Regions from separate parts of the Thermostichus sp. OS-CIW-20 genome, predicted to be linked through region 1. Evidence: riboswitches for the same ligand, from Rfam matches in the RefSeq annotation. Region 1 holds a riboswitch; the other holds the start of a gene.
The links. Region 1 has a riboswitch for cobalamin ahead of ACVWXC_RS11840 (sirohydrochlorin chelatase). Riboswitches for the same ligand answer to the same signal wherever they lie in the genome.
Positions count from the first base shown of each region.

Region 2: linked by a shared signal. The riboswitch ahead of metE (5-methyltetrahydropteroyltriglutamate--homocysteine S-methyltransferase) and the one ahead of ACVWXC_RS11840 (sirohydrochlorin chelatase) in region 1 are both predicted to bind cobalamin.

Region 1 is NZ_JBSSEF010000039.1:16,282-19,493, forward strand. Features, by position in the region: gene ACVWXC_RS11835 (heavy metal translocating P-type ATPase) at 1-1,752, shown strand, start outside; cobalamin riboswitch at 1,788-1,930, shown strand; gene ACVWXC_RS11840 (sirohydrochlorin chelatase) at 1,961-2,989, shown strand; gene ACVWXC_RS11845 (hypothetical protein) at 3,101-3,212, shown strand, end outside.
Region 2 is NZ_JBSSEF010000014.1:10,202-13,413, forward strand. Features, by position in the region: gene metE (5-methyltetrahydropteroyltriglutamate--homocysteine S-methyltransferase) at 1-1,409, opposite strand, end outside; cobalamin riboswitch at 1,816-2,020, opposite strand; tRNA gene ACVWXC_RS06965 (tRNA-Arg) at 2,035-2,109, opposite strand; gene ACVWXC_RS06970 (molybdopterin synthase catalytic subunit) at 2,143-2,628, opposite strand; gene ACVWXC_RS06975 (MoaD/ThiS family protein) at 2,629-2,928, opposite strand; gene moaC (cyclic pyranopterin monophosphate synthase MoaC) at 2,867-3,212, opposite strand, start outside.

The DNA of each region.
Region 1 (3,212 bases):
GACTATTTTCACCGGCAAGGACTGCACCCGGATGTCTATTATGAGGTGTCGGCGGTGGTCACCACCCTGATTCTGGTGGGCAAGTGGATGGAGCAACGGGCCAAAAGGCAAACCTCTGAGGCCATTCGCAAGCTGATCGGGCTGCAACCGAAAACGGCAAGGGTAATTCGCCAGGGGGTGGAGCAGGATATTCCGATTCGGGAAGTGCAGGTGGGGGATCGGATCCGGGTGCGCCCCGGTGAGAAGGTGCCAGTAGACGGGGTGATCCTGGAAGGATCCTCCAGCCTGGACGAGTCGATGGTGACGGGCGAGAGCCTGCCGGTGAGCAAGTCGGCAGGAGATGAGGTTATCGGGGCCACCCTCAACCAGACGGGCAGCTTTGTGATGGAAGCGCGGCGGGTGGGCAAAGATACGCTTCTGGCCCAGATCGTGCGCCTGGTGCAGGAGGCCCAGGGATCCAAAGCTCCCATTCAACAGGTGGCGGATCGGGTGACGGCCTGGTTTGTGCCGGCGGTGATCGGGGTAGCCATCCTAACTTTTGTGCTCTGGTGGGGGCTGGCGGGCAATCCGACGCTGGCTTTGGTGAACACCATTGGGGTGCTGATCATCGCCTGCCCTTGTGCGCTGGGGTTGGCCACCCCCACCTCGATCATGGTGGCGACGGGGCGGGGGGCAGAACTGGGGATCCTGGTGAAGCGGGCCGAAAGCCTGGAATGGCTGGCCCATCGCCTGGGCACAGTCGTCCTGGACAAAACCGGCACCCTCACCGAGGGCCGTCCCAGCGTCACCGAGATCTGGACGCCAGGATCTTCCCCCCTAGCCCTGTTGCGCCTGGCAGCAGCGGTGGAACAACACTCGGAACATCCGCTGGCCCAGGCAGTGGTGCAAAAAGCCGAAGCCGAAGGCATCTCGATCCCGCCGGCCCAGCACTTTCAGGCAAAAGTGGGCGAGGGGGCAGAAGCCTGGGTGGAGGATCAGTGGGTCGGCATCGGTCGGCTGAGCTGGTTGCAGGCGATGGGGATCGCTTGGGATCCCTCTTGGTTGGAGCGGGTTCAGACCTGGGAAAGCCAGGGCAAAACGGTGATCGGCGTGGCGCAATCCCACCGTCTGGTGGGGCTGTTGGCCATTGCCGACCCCATTAAACCCACCTCCCCTGTAGCGGTGCGCCAGCTTCAGGAGATGGGCCTGGAGGTGATCCTGCTGACCGGGGATAACCCCACCACCGCCCAGGCCATTGCTCGGCAGGCAGGCATTCGCCGGGTGATCGCCCAAGTCCGCCCTGAGCAAAAGGCAGCCTATATTCGCCAGCTCAGACGGCCCCGCCACCGGGTAGCGATGGTGGGAGATGGCATTAACGATGCGCCGGCACTGGCAGAAGCCGATGTGGGGATCGCCATCGGGACGGGCACCGATGTGGCCATAGCCGCCAGCGACATTACCCTGATATCCGGCGATTTGCGGGGCGTGGTTACCGCCATTCAACTTAGCCGCGCCACCCTTGCCAACATCCGCCAAAACCTCTTCTTCGCCTTTATCTACAACACGCTCGGGATCCCGATTGCCGCCGGGGCGCTCTACCCCTTCACCGGTTGGCTGCTCAACCCCATGCTGGCGGGGGCAGCCATGGCCTTGAGCTCTGTTTCCGTAGTGGCTAATGCCCTGCGGCTGTGGCATTTTCGGCCCTCACCCCCAACCCCTCTCCCTGAGGTACCCTCACCCCCAACCCCTCTCCCTGGGGGAGAGGGGAGCTAGGGATCAAGGCAGGGGGCCGGGGCTATCCCCCCAGGGGGGCTTGGTGAACGGCAGGCGGCAAGCTAACCTAAGAAGCTCAGGCAGACTGGGGAAAGCGCGGTGCAAATCCGCCACTGTGACGCAACTGTGATGGGATCCCTCCCTCAGCCAGAACACCCACCTGCCCTTGTCCTGTACCCCTTGCGATTCACAAGGAACGGAGTTTTTTGTGTTGGATGTCCTCAGTTTTTCCCCTCCCCGTGCGGTTGGGCAGTTTTCTTCTCCTGCCTTGCCCCTGTTGCTCATCGGCCATGGATCCCGTGACCCTGAAGGGCAGCAAGCCTTTCTGGAGCTGGCCCAAGTTTATCAATCCCTCACCCCCCATCGGCCGGTGATCCCCTGCTTTTTGGAGCTAGCCCAGCCCAGTATTGCCCAGGGGGTGGAACAATGCTTGGCCCAAGGGTGGCAGGAGATCGTGGCCCTGCCGCTGCTGCTTTTTGGGGCGCGCCACAACAAGTTCGACGTGACGGTGGAGCTGGATCGTCTGCAGGCCCTCCACCCGCAGTTGCGCATCCACTACGGCGGGCCGCTGGGGATCCGGGTCGAGATCTTGCAACTGTTGCGGGAGCGATTGGCCACTCTGCTGGCTGCCCAGCCGCAGCAGATCCCAGGGGCGGAAACGGTGTTGCTGTTTGTCGGTCGCGGCTCCAGCGATCCCGAAGCCAACGCCGAAGCCTGTAAGCTGGCCCGGCTGCTTTGGGAAGGATCCGGGTTTGCTGCCGTGGAAACCTGCTTTATCGGCATCACCCATCCCCGCCTGCCGGTGGGTCTGGAGCGGGCCCTCTCTTGGCAGCCGCGCCGGGTGGTTGTGCTGCCCTATTTTCTCTTTACAGGGGTGCTGGTGAAAAAAATCGAGGCGGCGGTGCAAGAACGGCGACGCCAATACCCCGAGATCGACTGGCTGATGCTGCCGGAATTGGGCCTTGTGGACGCGGTGCTGCACAGCCTGCAGCAACTGGAGCAGGAAGCTCTCCAGGGCCAAACCCTGATGAACTGCCACCTCTGCAAGTTTCGCCTGGCGGTGAGCGCAGAGCTGGGAGCGGGGCATACTCATCACCATGACCATGACTCCCATGGGCACGGATCCCATCACCATCACTCTCACCATCACCACAACCACGGCCATACCCCCGCAGCAGCAGCGGATCCCTGGGCCGAATTGCAGAGCTACCACCAGCGGGCTTGGCAAGTGCCCTAAGCGAGAAACAGAGGCTGCCGGCGGGATAAACTGAGATGCAGGCAGGCGATCTGTGAACCTGACCTCTGGTTCTCCTGCTCCGGTGGTTCTGCTAGCGAAAAAACAGAAACGATGATGTTCTCCCGCTCCTCTTGGGTCTCAGGTGCCGCTGCCGCGGGGAGCGGGATCTTTGTCTTCGCGTTGGTGGTGGGCCTGCTGGATCAGATCCTGCCGACCCTGCCCA
Region 2 (3,212 bases), on a different contig from region 1:
AGCACATCCAGGCCAATTTCTTCTTGGATGCGGATGCACTTGGCAATTTCGGCGTCGATGGCAGCTTCGTATTCGGCCTGGGAGATCTCGCCCTTTTTGTACTTGACCCGCCACTGCCGCACTTCGGGGGTTTGGGGAAAAGAGCCGATGGTGGTGGTCGGCAGCGGTGGCAGCTTGACCTGCCGGCCTATACGCTGCTCGTAGGGAAGGGAGCGCTGGAAGTCCTGCGCCGTCAGGTTGGCCAAGGCCTGGCGCACTGTAGAGTTGGGGGGATTGAAGTCCTGGAAGGCCTGCCACTGCTGCTCCAGCTCCTGCTGCTGGGCGGCGGTGTCTTCGCCGTTGAGGGTGCGGGCCAGCAGAACCACCTCGGCCAGCTTCTGCTCGGCAAAGCTGAGAACATTGCGCAAAGGCTCTGGCAGGTGGGTTTCCAGAGCAGCGTCGTGGGGCACAAATTGGAGCGAGCAAGAAGGCTGCACCCGCAGGTTGGGGGCTAGGGCTTGCAGCTCTTGCAGAGTGGCCAGAACGGCTTTGGGCTGGATCTGCCAGACGTTGCGCCCGTCCACTACCCCCGCCCCCAGGATCTTGTCGGCGGGGAAGCCGTGGGCTCTGACCAGTTCCAGGTTGTGGCCGCGGGTGAAGTCGAGGCTGAGGCCAGCTACCGGAAGCTCCACCGCCCAGGGGTAAGTCTCCCCCAAGTCGTCAAAGTAGGTAACCAGGTGGAGAGGGATCCCCACGCTTGCAAGCCAGCGGTAGGTCTGCTCCACCGCTTCCTGAAGACTTTTGCCTTCGCTGGTCACCAAGATGGGCTCATGGACTTGCACTTCCCGGATCCCCAGGCGCTGCAGCTCCTGCAAGAGTTCTCTGTAGAGAGGAAGCAGCTTCTCCAGATCCCCCCGCAACTCGCCAGAGCGCTGGCTTAGAGCAAGAAGGGTAACCGGACTGAGGAGGACGGGGCTGGTGCGGTTTCCTAGGATCCCTTGCGCCCGTCGCACCGTGGCCAGGAAGTCGTCGAAATGGGCCTGAGGGATCGCGTCGGCCTCAATTTCCGGCACCAGGTAGTGGTAGTTGGTGTCAAACCACTTGGTCATTTCCAAGGCCGGCAGCCCCTCCTGCCCCCGCGCCATGGCAAAGTAGCGCTCCAGGCCTGATAAGCTCTGAAACCGGGAGGGAATCAGCCCCAGCCAGGTGGCCCAGTCCAAAACGTGGTCGTAGAGGGTTTGATCTCCTACGGCAATGTGGTCGAGGTTGGCCTGTCGCTGGGTTCGCCAGGCCTGACTCTCCAGATCCTGCAGCGTCGCCAACAAGGCTTCCGCCTCCAGGGTGCCGCCCCAAAAGGCCTCCAGGGCTTTCTTCAGCTCGCGGCGCTTGCCCATGCGGGCATAGCCTAGGGTTTGAGTTTCAATGGCCATAAGGTACCTTGTCCTGAATCGAATTCGGTAATTGAGGTTGCCGCCAGTTGTCATCCAACCTAGGCAGCAAGAGATGGCCGCCGACATGCCTATCGGTGGCATCCCGGCAGAAGGTTTTCCCTAGGCCAGGAAACCTGCCGGAGCTGTCAAGGCGTTCCTTCACCCTGGCGGCTTGCCCACTCTGCACAGGGGGATGCCCAGAGGACTCTTTTGTGCAACCAAAGCGAGCAACCGTCCTCCTAGCTGCCCCTGAGCTAACTGCTCAGCTCTCTTGTCCGCGCTTTTGACTGAGTGCCTACGATCCGAGAGCGTCGAAAATCCGTAAGCAGGCCGATGAAAAAACTTCGAGACGGGAACGGGCTAACGTCAAAATGGGGAGCATATCTGTACCTCGCAGATATGGTGAACTGTGGAAAAACCGCCGGCGGGCATTCTGACTTGCTCAGTTTTGGAGGGGCTGGCTTGCGTCTCAAGGCCTCTTGCAACAACGAACTAGGGATCCCAAGTCCAAAACCGGCTCACAGCTGCGGGACAGCGGCAGATTCTCACTGCACTTTCCCCGTTGCCTCTGACGGCTGATCCCCGTCAGAACCGACAGTAGACTTTATCCTATCACTGGTTTTAGCGGGACTGGGCGGATTTGAACCGCCGACCTAGCGCTTAGGAGGCGCTTGCTCTATCCAGGCTGAGCTACAGCCCCAGGTCAGGTACCTCACTGATACTAGCAGAGAGGCTAGGGGGTATCGCCGCAAGGCTGCCGAGCAATAGCGTTCTTATGGAATTGCTGGAACAAAGGCTTTGCTTTCTGACACAAAACCCAACGCGGCGGCTCACCCCAGTAGTACTCTTTTTTCCAAATGGGCAAGCGCTCCTTGATTGCATCAATGATGTAACGTGCTCCAGCAAAAGCGGCGCCGCGATGTTCAGCTGTAGCACCAACCCAAACCGCAATATCACCAATTGCAAGATGACCCTGGCGGTGACAGGCAACAGCACCGCAGAGGCCAAACTTGGCGTGGGCTTCTCGGAGGATCTTCTCGCCCTCCTTCTGGGCAAGGATCTCGTAGACTTCGTACTCCAAGCTGAGAACAGGTTTGCCCTGGCTGTGGTTGCGTACCCAGCCCTCGAAGGTTACTAAGGCACCCGCTGTGTTATTGACGAGCAAACGACTGAGTTCAGCTGGCTGGATGGTGCTATCCACAATTAGAAAACGCAGCATTTAGCCCCCACAAACTGGTGGAATGAAAACTACCAAGGCACCTTCATCTATCGGCCTAGTCAAGTCACAGAACTCATGATTGACAGCAACCTTAACGTCCTCCGCTGCTAGCGAAAATCCATACTTTGCTTGCAGCTGCTGATAGAGCTCTAGGTAGTTTGCTGCACTGGTTTGCAGCACTTCGCTGCTCCGCTGAGCCTGTTCCCGCAGCACTGCTACATATTGAATTGTTACGGTCTTACTTAGGACAGATTGAGTTACCATGGCTGCAACTACCCCAAACTGATTGGAAAGTGGCATACTCCTCGGCGGTATTGACGTTCATGAGCTCGACCTCATGGTTGGGGGTAACTAGGGTGCAGGGCTGCCTGCTGAGGATTTCCACAGGGCAGTACACCCCTTCCGCGTAAGCCCTTTCTAGTACCGCTGCAGCTTGAGGAGTATAGATGGCGCAAAGAGCTTCCGGGAAGCCGCGCTCGGGGTTAACATAGCAAGTTGCGATTGTTTCGGCTTGGTAGTGATCCAGCAGCTTTTGGATTGTTTCTGACCGAAGGTTCAGTAGATCACAGGCAACAACCAACCAG